4 regions of the Planococcus shenhongbingii genome follow, and region 3 is predicted to be linked to each of the others. Evidence: riboswitches for the same ligand, from Rfam matches in the RefSeq annotation. Region 3 holds a riboswitch; each other region holds the start of a gene.

The links. Region 3 has a riboswitch for thiamine pyrophosphate ahead of tenA (thiaminase II). Riboswitches for the same ligand answer to the same signal wherever they lie in the genome.
Region 1: linked by a shared signal. The riboswitch ahead of QWY16_RS11350 (YkoF family thiamine/hydroxymethylpyrimidine-binding protein) and the one ahead of tenA (thiaminase II) in region 3 are both predicted to bind thiamine pyrophosphate.
Region 2: linked by a shared signal. The riboswitch ahead of QWY16_RS11240 (YkoF family thiamine/hydroxymethylpyrimidine-binding protein) and the one ahead of tenA (thiaminase II) in region 3 are both predicted to bind thiamine pyrophosphate.
Region 4: linked by a shared signal. The riboswitch ahead of thiT (energy-coupled thiamine transporter ThiT) and the one ahead of tenA (thiaminase II) in region 3 are both predicted to bind thiamine pyrophosphate.

Annotation. Positions count from the first base shown of each region.
Region 1 is NZ_CP129235.1:2,306,309-2,309,965, reverse strand. Features, by position in the region: gene QWY16_RS11360 (ABC transporter ATP-binding protein) at 1-814, opposite strand, end outside; gene QWY16_RS11355 (ECF transporter S component) at 801-1,382, opposite strand; gene QWY16_RS11350 (YkoF family thiamine/hydroxymethylpyrimidine-binding protein) at 1,375-1,974, opposite strand; TPP riboswitch at 2,071-2,178, opposite strand; gene QWY16_RS11345 (glycoside hydrolase family 32 protein) at 2,668-3,657, shown strand, end outside.
Region 2 is NZ_CP129235.1:2,277,041-2,280,697, forward strand. Features, by position in the region: gene QWY16_RS11235 (L-lactate MFS transporter) at 1-647, opposite strand, end outside; TPP riboswitch at 1,137-1,242, shown strand; partial or broken gene QWY16_RS11240 (YkoF family thiamine/hydroxymethylpyrimidine-binding protein) at 1,334-1,923, shown strand; partial or broken gene QWY16_RS11245 (ECF transporter S component) at 1,925-2,209, shown strand; partial or broken gene QWY16_RS11250 (GNAT family N-acetyltransferase) at 2,194-2,586, shown strand; partial or broken gene QWY16_RS11255 (FMN-binding negative transcriptional regulator) at 2,614-3,224, shown strand; gene QWY16_RS11260 (DUF1846 domain-containing protein) at 3,599-3,657, opposite strand, start outside.
Region 3 is NZ_CP129235.1:3,535,128-3,538,784, forward strand. Features, by position in the region: gene thiD (bifunctional hydroxymethylpyrimidine kinase/phosphomethylpyrimidine kinase) at 1-192, opposite strand, end outside; gene thiM (hydroxyethylthiazole kinase) at 189-977, opposite strand; gene tenA (thiaminase II) at 979-1,662, opposite strand; TPP riboswitch at 1,816-1,919, opposite strand; gene QWY16_RS17160 (ABC transporter ATP-binding protein) at 1,955-3,085, opposite strand; gene QWY16_RS17165 (ABC transporter substrate-binding protein) at 3,421-3,657, shown strand, end outside.
Region 4 is NZ_CP129235.1:1,072,562-1,076,218, forward strand. Features, by position in the region: gene QWY16_RS05225 (SGNH/GDSL hydrolase family protein) at 1-250, shown strand, start outside; gene yxzF (small protein YxzF) at 535-669, opposite strand; gene QWY16_RS05235 (M20 family metallopeptidase) at 739-1,809, opposite strand; TPP riboswitch at 1,950-2,049, shown strand; gene thiT (energy-coupled thiamine transporter ThiT) at 2,146-2,721, shown strand; gene map (type I methionyl aminopeptidase) at 2,852-3,601, shown strand; gene QWY16_RS05250 (TspO-related membrane protein) at 3,618-3,657, opposite strand, start outside.

The sequences.
Region 1 (3,657 bases), 1.2 Mb from region 3:
TCGGCAATAACAGTTCTTCATCTTTCATCCTCACTGAAATTTCATTTGCGGTTAAAGCCGTTTCCGGGCCGGCTGCTGAAATCCATTCGGGAAACAAAACCGGCTGCTGTATAGCAAATGCGCTATCGGCAACCATATTCCCTTCAGAATCCATAACAAGTTCCCGATTGAAAAACGATCTCCATAAATCCAGACGGTGTTCCACGGCTACAATTGTCACATTGAAGCTTTTCTGGAGCTCATCCAGCCATTCGATAAACTGTTCCGCCGTATAGGGATCGAGATGGGAAATCGGCTCATCGAGCAGCAGCACTTCCGGTTCCATAATCAATGCACAAGCGGTCGCAACGCGCTGTTTCATGCCGCCAGACAGCGACTGGATCACCGACTGGCGCAAATGGGAAAGGCCGGTCAATTGCAGCACTTCCGCAATGCGCGGATCCATCTCCGCAAAAGGGACATGCAGATTCTCCAGCGTAAACGCCAATTCTTCTTCGACCGTCGGCATGCAGAACTGCGAATCCGGATCCTGGAAAACGGTGGCTACCCGGTGGTTGATTTCACCGGGAGCATAGTGTTCGGCATTTTTGCCGAATAAGTGGATGGCACTGCTGGTGATGCCGTCGCAATTGAGTGGGTATAACCGGTTCAGCAAATACAAGAGCGTGCTTTTCCCGCAGCCGCTCGGACCGGAAATCACGACGCGTTCACCGCGGCTAATGCTAAAGGAAATATCATTTAAGGTATTGCTTGCATCATCCGGAAAACGAAAACTCACATCTTGTAAGGAAAATACGCGGTCATACACCTGCATCACCTTTATCCGCACGGGCAATGGCGTAGCCGCGCAGTGAACCGGTCGCAAGGAGGCCATCCGTTAAATACTTGCCTCCGATGCCTGCAATAATCATGCCGCTCAACACGCGAAGCGTGAACATCAATGCCACAAAAGACGGATCGAGCGCTGCGTAGCCCGAGATGAAATAGCCGTAAACAAAACTGAATATGGCAGAACCGGCGCCGGCAAGCATCAATACAGCTAAGTTGAAATGTTTGTAGCCGGTCACCGCAAAAGCTGCTTCTGCGCCTAATCCCTGGATAATGCCGGATAACAGAAGGCGAGGGCCGACTGCATTGCCGAGCAGCACTTCAATCGCCGCAGCCATCGATTCCGACAGCACTGCCGCACCGGGTTTGCGGATGATATACATGCAAATGATCGAGACGATAAACCAGATGCCGAACATCCACTCATAGGCCAGCGGGCCGATGACGCCGGCCCAAATATTGGAGATATGGACAAACAGCAAATAAACGATGCCAAAAACAATGGCAAACAGCGACATCAGCACAACTTCTTTCAGCTTCCACGATTTAAGCATTGGAAGCACCTCTATGGGAAGGGCTATTGATGCTCATCGATACAGTCATCACCAAGTGGCGGTGCTCGTCCGAGCGGGCATTTGTAAAGGCTTCATCGTAAAAAGCGAAAACCTCATGGATATCACCATGGATGCCGCTCGCGTAATGCATGGATTCGTTAAAGACGCCTTGCTCTTTCGCACGGTCCACTTCCCGGTAAATGACAGCCATATAATCGGGGTTGTTCATCGGGTAAAGGGCAAACTGAGAAGAGACATATTGCTTGGTGTCATCTGTATTGAGCAGGACATCGTCTTTGTCCAAGTAGACGTCGCCAGCAGAATCGCCCGGGCAGCCGATGGAGAACGTGCCGGACAACGCGACATGTTCTCCGGTTTTCGCGGCATGCAGCGTGAGCGCTTTCGCCACATTGAAGACATGGTTTTGTTTGCCGCGGATTACGGTCGAAACATCATCGGTGTGCATCCAGACGTTCGACGTATCTGTGCCGTTCAAAGCCCCTTTAATCACCTGGATAAAATCCCCTGTCATCGGATGCAAAGAAAAGCGAAATCCGACAATCGGGCTCGTGCCGCATTGCAATGGTTCCATATTAAAATCTCCTCCTAAAAATTTGCACAAAAAAAGGCTGCACCCGTGAAGATGCAGCCACTATTCCATGCAAATAAATTCAGAAAGATCTAATTGCGGATAGTCACCGCACTTCCTCACGCCAGTATTATCTGGATCGAGTCATAAGGGATCGAAGCTTACGCTTGCATCTCAGCCGAAAATCGGGCACCCCCAGTGCAGAAAACGGTATGCAGTTTGTTGTGCTCGGGATTTGTCCCGATGGGCCTAGTGTAGCGGAAGGGGTGGGGAATGTAAAGGGGATTCAGGTTTTGGTTTTTCAGAAAGACATTTTTTGAGTTATACTGAAAATTTAGAAACCCTAAAATATTGTAACTATATAGTCACAAAGCTAAAGAAAATGTAATATTTTTTTAATATTCATGAAACTTTTACATCATTTTGCCGTATTATTAGTAAAGATAAATAATAAATTTTAAGGGGGAATTAGTATGCAGGAAGAAGCTTATGAAAAAAGAAATTTAACTGATTTAACCCTATGGACGAGGAAGAAAAGATAAAAAATTTCAAAAGCTGAAGAGGTGGCATTTACTTGTCCATATTGCTATGGGGGATTTCAAAGATAGAGGCTGGGAATGTAAACTCCGTGGAAACCAACGCTTAATGGCTTAGGGGAAAGCTAGTTGAAAAACACTAAAAAAATGGGAGTTTGTCATGAATACAATAGACTGGTTTGAAAAATTGACTCATACATTAGAGACTTATCAACAAAACAACAACATTGATCCGCACCGGCTGCAATTTCACTTAATGCCTGCGGTCGGTTTGTTAAACGACCCAAATGGACTCATCCGGTATAAAGGCGCTTATCATGTGTTCTTTCAATGGCATCCGTTCGGGACGGTACATGGACCTAAATGTTGGGGCCATTGTACATCCCAAGATCTCGTCTATTGGCAAGAACACCTGCCATCCCTCGTTCCGAGTGAATGGTATGAAAGAGACGGCTGTTTTTCTGGAAGTGCTGTTGAAGTGGATGGAAATATGGTGTTATTTTACAGTGGAAATGTTGAACACGAAAACGGCATGCTTGAAACGTATCAATGTATGGCTGTTTCACATAACGGTTTTGATTTCGAGAAAAAGGGTCCTGTTATTCTACTGCCAGAAGGATACACGTCTCATTTCAGAGACCCGAAAGTATGGAAACGAGATGGTGTATGGTACATGGTTGTAGGTGCACAAACATTTTATCAAGAAGGTGCCGTTGTGCTGTTTGCTTCATCAGATTTGAAGGAATGGGAGCTCAAAGGAATATTAGCCGGGAATCGGCTTAATGGATTAATGAATTTCGGTTATATGTGGGAGTGTCCGGATTTCTTTGAACTTGATGGAAAAGATATCTTGATCGTTTCGCCTCAAGGGCTGGAAGCAAAAGAAACCTTTTACCACAATGAGTTTCAGTCAGGATATTTTGTCGGGAAATGGAAAGTCGGAACAACTGAGTTTCCACATAGTGAATTTATTGAACTTGATCGGGGGTTTGATTTCTATGCCCCACAAACATTTCAAGATAATCATGGAAGAAGAATCATGCTTGGCTGGATGGGAATAACAGATGAACAGGAACCCCATCAACCAACAATTGAAAAAGGTTGGGTGCATGCATTGACGATTCCTCGGGAAATAGAGCTGAGAAACAAC
Region 2 (3,657 bases), 1.3 Mb from region 3:
AATTGCGCCAAATCTTTTTTCATGACTTTTTTGCCGGAATCGATAGCTTGCTGCATCCCTTTTGGCATCCAGCCTTCAGGCGGCGGTGCAATATAGGCGGCGCCGAGAATAATCAGGATAAAGTAACTGACTCCTAAAATATAGAACGTGTTGCTGACGCCGACTGAATTCATCAAGCTGGCTGCCACAGGTGCAGTAATTAATGCGCCTGCGCCAAAGCCCATGACGGCCATGCCTGTTGCCATTCCTCGGCGGTCAGGGAACCACTTGATTAGCGTAGAAATGGGTGCAATGTAACCGACACCCAGACCCATGCCGCTCAACAAACCATATGTTAGAAGAAAAAGGACAAGCGAGTCGATTTGAACTGCGAATCCGGCTCCCGCCTGTCCAAAGCCAAACAGAAGCGCCGCCAGAATCGCGGATTTTCTTGGGCCTTTCTTTTCGACAAATCCACCAAAAAATGCAGCTGACAGACCGCCAAGCGCCATCATGATAGTAAATGCATATGTAATTTCTTTTGGAGACCAGCCCATTTCTTCGCTGATTGGCGTTGTATAAACGCTATAAGCATAAGCAGCTCCGATTGATAATTGAATGGCAATGGCTGCCAGCGCGATCAGCCACCTGTTTTTCGAACCTTTCATATATAGACCTCCTTCTTATATAGTGAATCTGCCTCGCTAAATTTGAAGCGATTCTAAGATAATACACATAATTTAGAGAAAATACAATCTATTATTCCGAATCAATAGTATTACACAATAATTTTAACTTCTCAATCCCTTGCCGCCCTAAGGCTAGTAAGTCAACAAACAAAATTTTATAATTTTATTTTATTTAGTGTCCGAAACAGTTATTTTCTCTTTCATCCTCTTATATTCTGCTTCGCATGCCGAAAATACGGACTCAGTCATTTAATTGATTGTTGACTGTAATTATTATTTTGAAATAAGACCTTAAAGATTTGTCTGAGTAATTTATACAGTTGACTCCTGGTGTCAAAAAATCTTTTTTTATGGTTGCATGGCGTTATGAGGCCGTTATTTAAATTTCGAATCTTTCCTTTACTGCCCTCTTGGCTTCTTTTACACTGAACTCATCGGGACAACCCGAACACAAAAACCGCATACCGTTTTCTGCACTAGGGGTGCCCATTATAGCTGAGATGCAAGCGCAAGCTTCGATCCCTTATAACTCGATCCAGATAATACTAGCGTGAGGAAGTGCGGCGCATTTCTGAAATGATTCTATCCTGAATTTATTTATAGAACTGGCTGCATCTTCGCGGATGCGGCTTTTTTTGTGCAAATTTTCGAGGAGGAATTGGAATATGGAACCATTGCAATGCGGTATCAGCCCGATTGTCGGATTACGCTTTTCGCTGCACCCGATGACCGGAGAATTTATTCAAGTAATTAAAGGGGCGTTGAACGACACGGATACATCGAATGTCTGGATGCACACCGATGACGTGTCGACGGTCATCCGCGGCAAGCAAATCCACGTTTTCAATGTGGCCAAAGCGATGACGCTGCATGCCGCCAAAACCGGCGAACATGTCGCGTTGAACGGCACATTTCCCATCGGCTGCTCCGGAGATTCGTCAGGCGACGTCTTTTTGGAAAGGGACGATGAGCTGCTGAACACGGATAAGACGAAGCAATACGTCTCTTCGCAGTTTGCGCTGTATCCGATGAACAACCCGGATTACATGGCGGTCATTTACCGCGAAGTCGACCGCGCCAAACAGGAAGGCGTCTTTAATGATTCCATGCATACGCGAGCGGCATCCACGGCGATATCCACGATGTATTTGCTTTTTACGACGAAGCGTTCACAAATGCCCGCTCCGAACAGCACCGCCATCTGGTGATGACGGCGTCGATGAGCATCAACAGTCCTTCCCACGGAGGCGAATAAGTTGCTGAAGTCATGGAAACTGAAAGAAATTGTGTTAATGAGTTTGTTTGCCGTCGTGTTTGGCATCGTCTACTTGTTGTTTATTCACCTCGGCAATATGTGGGCCGGCTTGATCGGGCCGATCGCCTATGAGTGGATGTTCGGCATTTGGTTTATCGTCTCGATCATTTCCATGTACATCATCCGCAAACCGGGAGCAGCCCTTTTCCCGGAAACGATGGCGCCGGCCATTGAAGTCATGCTCGGCCATGCCGGCGGACCGCGGCTCATTTGGAAAGGGCCTATAACTTAGAACAATTGCAAAAGGAAATAACCAACCCTTCTTCCCTGTTCTTTTTTATTTATTTCAATGAAGAAGTGGCTGGCTACTTAAAGCTCAACACCGATGATGCCCAGACTGAAACAATGGACAGCGATTCTCTTGAAGTCGAACGGATTTATCTCAAACAGAGATTCCAAAAACATGGTCTGGGTAAACTTTTGTTAAATGAAGCCTTTAAAATTGCTGACGCACTAGAGAAAAAGAATATTTGGCTCGGCGTCTGGGAAGCCAATGAAAATGCCATCGCATTTTATCAGAAAAAAGGATTTGTCCAGACGGGCTCCCACTCTTTTTTTATGGGCGAAGATGAACAAGTCGATTTGATCATGGTCAAACCACTTCAAATACCAACCGATAGGAGGATCAGCATGTATATTCCGAAATTTTATAAAGTCAGTGATTTTGATGAAATAAGGGAATTTGTTCAAAAGAATTCGTTCGCAACGCTTGTCACGACAAAAAAAGGAAGACCTTTAGCGAGCTACTTGCCCTTGCAATTCACAAGAGAAGACGAGGATTTTTATATTACCGGTCATATGGCATACGGCAATCCGCAGTGGCGAACGTTCGCGGAGTCGGAAGATGTGCTGGTCATGTTCCAGGGGCCGCATGCTTACATCTTCTCTTCCTGGTATGAAAAGGAAAATGTCCCGACATGGAACTACCAAGCTGTCCATCTATATGGGCCCGCCCGTATTTTAGAAGAGGATGAATTGAAACAGGACCTGGCCAAATTATTGGAAAAATACGAGCACCACCGCGACCAGCCGGTTTTGTGGGACACGCTCTCCCCGCTTTGCTGTACAAAGAACTAAAAGGCATTGTTGGATTTAAAATCAAGGTGCAGGAAGTTCAAGCCGCCAACAAATTAAGCCAAAACCGCACTGATGAAGAGTACCGGAATATCATCGAAAAACTTGGCGAAGAAAACGATCCGACCGCACAGCAATTGGCGCAAGTGATGAAGAACAGGCGGTAAGACACCACCAGCTGATTGCTGATTGCTGATTACCTGTTATCTTTGAAGTATTCAACAATATATCGTATAATTCGGGTTAAGTACATATCGTAAATGTCCTCTAGGGTTCCGCAGCTTTGATGCTGGTCCGGACCGAGAGAGGACTCACAGCTTGCTGTGTCACGGTTGGAAGCCATTCCCGTGCTTAACCACCAGCATGCTAAAACTTGTCCTTGATAGATTCCAACAGACATTCCGGCAGTTAATCCATTAATCTAAAAAGGTGTAGTCTTCTCATTAGAAGAAGACTACACCTTTTTAGCAAACTCTATAAACGAAAAAACATCTGCCTTAGGCTTCTATGTAAGAAGAAAAAAGCAGGCGTTTTCCAAAACCTAATTGTAATACAGGTTCTCAGTTGGATATACCGGATCATTGGTAATGTCGATTCCAA
Region 3 (3,657 bases):
AGAAAGCTGCGCCTTCAAAGCCCCAGGCGTCATCGGATAAATCTCCGAAACGCCAAGTGTATTCTGGGCAGTCACCGCAGTAACCACTGATGTCGAATAAACCCCGAGTTCCTGAAATGTCTTAATATCGGCCTGGATGCCCGCCCCTCCTCCAGAATCAGAGCCGGCAATGGTCAATACTTGTGGAATCATCGTGGCACACCTTCCTTTTGACGGATTACATCGTCAATATCATTTTGTCCCATGGCATTCATTTGATTTAAGAAAGCGGTTTGGAAATCCCCTGGAAGCTCCGAGTGCGCGCTTGCCTGTTCACCGGCGATGGCATAATAGCGCATGGCTGCTGCCGCCGCTTCAAAGCTGTCTTCTGGATGCACTGTGAGAAACGCCGCCACGACGCTGCTGAGCAAGCAGCCGGTTCCCGTGACGGAAGCCATGACCCTATGGCCGAACGGTATTTCAGCCAGCCGTTTTCCATCAGTGATAATATCCAGTTCCCCGGATACCGCAACAATCAATTTCAATCTCTTCGCTGTATTCCGGGCCAGTTCATGAATATCCGCTTCGCCTTCGCCGGCATCGACTCCTTTAGCCTGCCAGTCGGCTCCAGCAATAGCCGCTAGTTCACCGGCATTGCAGCGCAGAACCGCGACATTCACTTCAGTGAGGATTTTATTGGCCGCAGCTGCCCGGAACGCTGTTGCCCCCACTCCGACCGGGTCCAACACGACCGGCACTCCCAGCGCGTTGGCCTTTTTCCCGGCAATCAGCATGCTGTTCAGGCTCTGGCTATTCAATGTTCCGATATTGAGCGACACGGCATCCGCCAAAGCAGCCAGCTCGGCAGCTTCTTCCGGCGCTTCTCCCATGATGGGCGAGGCGCCGAGCGCAAGCAGCCCATTAGCCTGGAAATTCGACACAACATGATTGGTAATGCAATGGATGATCGGTTTTTCTGAACGCAGTTTTCCCAGCATATTAAACACCTGCCTGTTCATATGTTTTGACTGTCCACGATTCCCGCACCCATGCCTGTTCCCAGAAATTCCATTCGAAATAGCTGCTGCGGCGGAAACGCTCTTTTAGTTCGGTGCGGCGTTTTTCCGGCAAGCCTTCTGCAAGCTGATTCATCCGCTCCATCTGCTCTTTAACCAAAGCGCCGAACTCCTCCGAACCGTAAGTAGCAATCCACCGGTCATAAATTGGATGATTGGGTTCAGCATTTTTCAGCCGCTCACCGATTTCAAAGTAAAGCCAGTAACAAGGCAGAATCGAGGCCACGACATCCGCCAAATCACCTTCAGACGCGCGGTACATATGAGAGACGTAAGCATAGGCGCTCGGTGAAGGCTCAAATTCTTCCCAATCACCTTCCGTGACGCCAAGCAGCTCCATAAACGACTCGTGCAAAGCCAACTCGGCAGCACATGTATGTTCCGAATGAAAAGCGAAGCGTTTTGTGGTCTCCAAATCGGTGGCTTTTACTGCTCCAATTGCCTGGACTTTGGCGAAATGAGACAAGTAATAAGCATCCTGCATAACGTAATGCCGGAATATATCCAGCGGCAGCGTGCCATCGGCAATCCCTTTTACAAACGGATGTTCAAAACTTGCCTGCCATAAATCATTGCATTCAATACGTACTTCTTTACAAAATGTCATTTCTCCATCTCCTTTTTAATGGTGTCCAGACTCCAGTGCCTAGCTCTTCGGGACATAAGTCAGAGCTGAACCGGCACTTCCACTATTGTTCGACAAATAAAAAACGCCGCTTTCCAGTAAAGGAAAGCGGCGTATGCAGTTAAAAAGGAAATAGCATGCGTTCCGCCACTTCCCTCCGCTGGTATGATCCAGATCAGGTTCAAAGGGTCCGAGCTTATGCTCGTCTCAGCCGATATCCGGCTCCCCTAGTGGTGTTTAATATTCAAGTTGTCAAAATCACTTTAACACAGATTCAGGAAACCGCAACCGGTTTTTCTGACTTTTCAGGTTTCACGCGTTCCCCGCTTGCCGGATCAAAGAAATGAACACGCGACATATCAAACGCAAGACGTGCAGTGTGTCCCGGCTCAATCGTTGTATTGGCATCCACTCGGGCAATGAATTCCTGGTCGCCGTATACAGCATAAATAATCGTTTCAGCACCCGTCAGCTCCGAAACGGTGATGACTGCGTCGATGTCGCTGTGTTTGATGCCTGTCAGATCTTCACTGTTGACATGGATATGTTCAGGACGAATGCCAAGCGTAATCGGTGAACCGTCATAGCCCTGGCTTTTCAGCATGCTCAAAGTTTCTGAAGGAATGTCGATGATCCGGTCTCCCATGACAAAAGCACCTTTTTCTAATTTGCCATCAAAAAAGTTCATCGCAGGCGAGCCGATAAATCCGCCGACAAAACGGTTGGCCGGGAAGTCATACACTTCTTTCGGGCTGCCGACCTGCTGGATGACGCCGCTCTTCATGATGACAATCCGTGTAGCCATTGTCATTGCTTCTGTCTGGTCGTGCGTCACGTAAATGGTCGTTGTTTTCAAGCGGTGATGGAGTTTTGCTATTTCAGCGCGCATCTGGACACGCAATTTCGCATCCAAGTTGGATAAAGGCTCATCCATCAGGAATACTTTGGCGTCGCGGACAATCGCCCGCCCAAGCGCAACCCGCTGGCGCTGGCCGCCTGACAGCGCTTTCGGTTTCCGGTCCAGGTATTCTTCCAGGCCAAGAATAGCCGCAGCTTCATTTACCCGTCTTTTGATTTCATCTTTTTTAAATTTGCGCAGCTTTAATCCGAACGCCATGTTTTCATATACCGTCATATGGGGATATAAAGCATAGTTCTGAAACACCATTGCAATATCCCGTTCTTTCGGCTGGACATCATTCATCCGTTTGCCATCGATGAAAAATTCACCATCTGTTATCTCTTCAAGTCCCGCAATCATTCGCAGAGTGGTGGATTTTCCGCAGCCTGAGGGACCGACAAAGACAATAAATTCTTCGTTTTTTATGTGAAGGTTAAAATCGGTTACGGCGGTAGCACCATTGTCATAGGTTTTCCCTAAATTATTAATCAGAATTTCTGCCATTATGCCTCTCCCCATTCTTTTTTACTCTTAATTATAAACAGTTTTCTGTATATTACAAATTGAAACCACAAATTAGTAGAGCCATACCCAGTCCATTTAGCGCTTAAACTCGGCAAAAATACCCATTGTCAGTATATTTTGATTACACTTTGAAAAGAAGGAGAAGTTGTTATATACTTCTACTAGACAAGAGAAGCTGGAATATTTTGTTCTACTCTTTTACAGAGAAACAGGCCCGATTCTGATGAAATTCAGGCGAATTCGGGTATTTTACTTCGACTGTCGAAGATATTTTCGCATTCATTTATACCATAAAAAAAGAGGAGTGAAACTGGATGAACAAATTGAAAGTTTTTATTATGTTGATTGCTGCGTTAGCCCTGTTTCTCAGCGGCTGTTCGGGATTCCAGACGAGCAACAGCAGCAATGAAGAAGCAGCGGTAAATGAAGATGGCAAAACCGTCGTCGATTTCTGGACATTCTGGGGATCTGAAATCCGCCGTCCGATTATTGAACAAATCATCACCGACTTTAACGAATCTCAAGACGAGATTGAAGTGAAACACACGTAT
Region 4 (3,657 bases), 1.5 Mb from region 3:
TGTCCATCCCAATATAAAAGGTTATCAAGCGATGGCGAACGCTTTTTTAGAGCAATATCAAAATGGCTGGGAAGTAGAAGATAAGGAATTGCCAGCGGCTGCTCCTAAAACATTCGAAGAAATGCTGCAAATACTGGAGCAGGGCGGGGAAGAAAGAAGCGCGACGATTGATGGCGTGACCTCGGTACGTCCTTCTGAGAAGATGGAAATCGAATATTTAGCGCTGCGTGAAGTTGTGCCTTATGCCTGAAAACAGCCTTTTATCAAACGAAGGGTTTGCCATCTCTCTTAATGGTTGTTTCACCGACTGGCCATTCATGCCGAATATGCATAATAAAGGAGTTGTCCCAAAAGTAATTTGGGACAACTCCTTTGCGACGAAGCTAGCGCAGCGGCGGTTTTTTCTGCACCGAAGCTAGCGCAGCGATGCAGGTGCAATGCAGGAGCAATAGTATTAACCTACGCTTTATTAGAAGCAGGGGGCTGTCCAATAAGTCTAATAATAGACTTATTGGACAGCCCCCTTTGTTATCTTTAACGTTTGGCCTGTGGAGTTTTGTATTGGCTGGTATTTCCGGTTTTTTTGCTTTTTTGCATTGCTTTTCGGATAATCGGATAAGCAACAGGTGCTATTTTAATAGCAGTTTTTACAATACGACTTATTTTCACAGCTATCTCTCCTATCATAAGTGAGGTATAAACTAGTTTCCCTTGTTTCTATTTTTATAAACCTAACCTTTAGGAATAGGCCAATGAAATAAGAACTTCCTTATACTCCTGGACACTGGAAAGCAGAACGAATTCTGCGTTGCCATGCCAGTCATCTCCGGCAGGGCCAAACTCTATAGCTCCTTCACCGCCGTTCACAGACGCATAATAACGGGTATCGGCAGCTCCGTGCTGGCCGAACAATACCGGCTCTTTGCCGGTCGTCTGTTTAATGGCTTTTTGCAAGGTTTGTATAAACGGATTCTCTTTTGAAGTGGTCAGAGCCGGCGTTGAACCGCTTGCCTTATATTCCATATCAAGATTTAAAGTTTCGGAAAGCTCCACCATTTGCCGGATGATTTCTTGTTTATCCTGCCCTGGCATAAAGCGGATATCATAAGACATATGACAGATTTCAGGAACTACATTATAGCGTTCACCGGCATTGATAATTGGCAGATTAACCGAAGGCTGTTCGTAATACTCCGTGGATTCTTTTCGGAATGGCAATTCTGCCATGGCGATGTGGAATTTCATGGCAGATTCAATGGCGTTGATGCCTTCCCAAGGCCGGCTGCCATGTGCGGGTTTGCCTTTGAAAGTCAAATCCATCCGCAGTATCCCTTTAGATTGCAGACCCACTTTCAAGCCGGTGGGTTCCCCGCAAATAACAAAATCTCCATGATAACCTTGATCCACTAGCCATTTTGACGTATTGCGCCCACCGATTTCTTCATCGGTGACGATATGTAATTGGACAATCTGATTAAGCTTGCCTTCATCTAACTCCACAAAAGCCTGCATCATGGCGGCAACTCCCGCTTTCATATCAGCAGCTCCGCGGCCGTAAACTCGACCGCTTTCTTCCATAGGAACAAATTGTTCGGCATGTCCGGGCACTACATCGACATGCCCGTTCCAAACAATCGTTTTGGTTCCTTGGCCTTTAATGGCTGTCAGCATCAAATAGCCATCGTTATTATGGACTGTGATATCTTGCCCGTTGTTTTTCAGCCAGTCAGCACAAAAAAGAAGGGCATCGTTCGCTCCCTGTTTTGTATCACTTTCGATTTTAATCAAATCCTTAAGCAGTTCAATCATTTTTTGGCAGCTTTTGTTCAGCTGCCTGCACCACCTTTCAAATTTTACAGTTATAAAAGTATACCCTAACGGTATAGCTTGAAACGATATTGCTTTAAAGCTGATTCTTGTGTACAATACAAGTGTTAGTGAAATAATGTATACACCACAAGGGGAGCTAATTGCTGAGAGTGAACATTTTGTTCTTACCCTTCGAACCTGTAAGTTAACACTTGCGCAGGGATGTGGATGGAAACCTGCCCTTAACGCGGCGCCAGGATCTATCCTGGCGCCGCTTTTATATGGTTTTTTTCTGCGGCCCTTCTGGTGATGTGCATAACACATAAGGAGGAAGTCATGAGAAATTTACGAGTTTTATTGATGGTGGAAATAGCGATTTTCGGAGCGCTAGGCTATGTTCTGGATTTTGTGGCGTTTAAAATGCCACAGGGTGGTTCCGTCAGCTTTGTAATGATTCCCATCGTCTTGATAGCATTTAGAAGAGGCGTTCTGGCAGGTGTATTAACCGGTCTTCTTATAGGCTTGCTGCAAATTGTCACAGGAGTCATTTCAGTTACTCCGCTGTCGTTTGGTTTTGTAGTGATGCAAGTGCTCCTGGATTATCTGGTTGCCTACGGAGTAGTTGGCCTTGCTGGGATGATGCGTGGAAGATATTTGCATGCTTACAGAGAACATCGCACTGGCGGCATGATTACTGCAGTAGTAATTGGGCTGTTTATTGGATCTCTCTTGCGTTATATTACCCACGTAATTACGGGCATCTTATTCTTTGGCATGTTTGCAGAAGGCAATGTTTTTATCTATTCAGCAGTTTATAATGCCACATATATGATTCCAGTATTTCTGCTTGCGGCTTTTGTCTGCTCGGCACTTTTTGCAGCTGCCCCTAAACTGGTAGATACAAAAGCTTAAATGGAATTACCGGGCTTTCTTAAAATAGCTATTGAGAGCATGTCATCAGCTTGTAAGAGGATTATCGTTATGATAGTCCTCTTTTCTTATGGTATAATTTTTGTTAGACAAGTTGAAAGAAGGGTATTAAATGATTGCCAATACAGAAAAAGATATTGAAATGCTAAAAAAAGCCGGCCGAATGGTCGCTGAAATTCGTGATGCGATGAGAGCTGCCACTAAGCCGGGCATCACCACAGAAGAACTCGATGAGATGGGCGGCCGAATGTTTGAAGAACTTGGCGGCGTCTCAGGCCCGAAATCAGAATATGATTTCCCGGGCTATACTTGCATCAGTGTGAACGAGGAAGTGGCACACGGCATGCCAGGAAAACGGGTCATCAATGAAGGCGATATGGTCAATATTGATGTATCAGGATCCTATGAAGGCTATTTTTCAGATACAGGTATTTCTTTTGTAGTAGGGGATGGACATCCTGAAAAAGAAAAGCTTTGTGAAGTAGCGGCTTCTGCATTTGATCGTGCTATGACAAAAGTCAAAGCTGGCGCAAAATTAAACCAGATCGGCAAAGCAGTTGAACGTGAAGCTAAACAGCAAGGCTTATTTGTTATCAAGAACCTGACTGGCCACGGAATTGGAAAATCATTGCATGAAGCTCCTCAGCATATTTTGAATTATTATGATGCTTGGGAAACTACTATTTTAAAAGAAGGAATGGTCCTGGCTGTAGAGCCGTTCATTTCGCAGAAATCCGAGCATATTGTAGAATCTGGAGACGGCTGGACGTTCATCACACCTGATCAGTCTCTCGTTGCACAAATTGAGCATACTGTACTTGTTACAAAAGGCGAGCCGATTTTACTGACGAAAATAGATTGATAAAAAAAAAGACCCCTTAGGGTCTTTTTTTAATTAATAAGATTCCGGTTAAAATC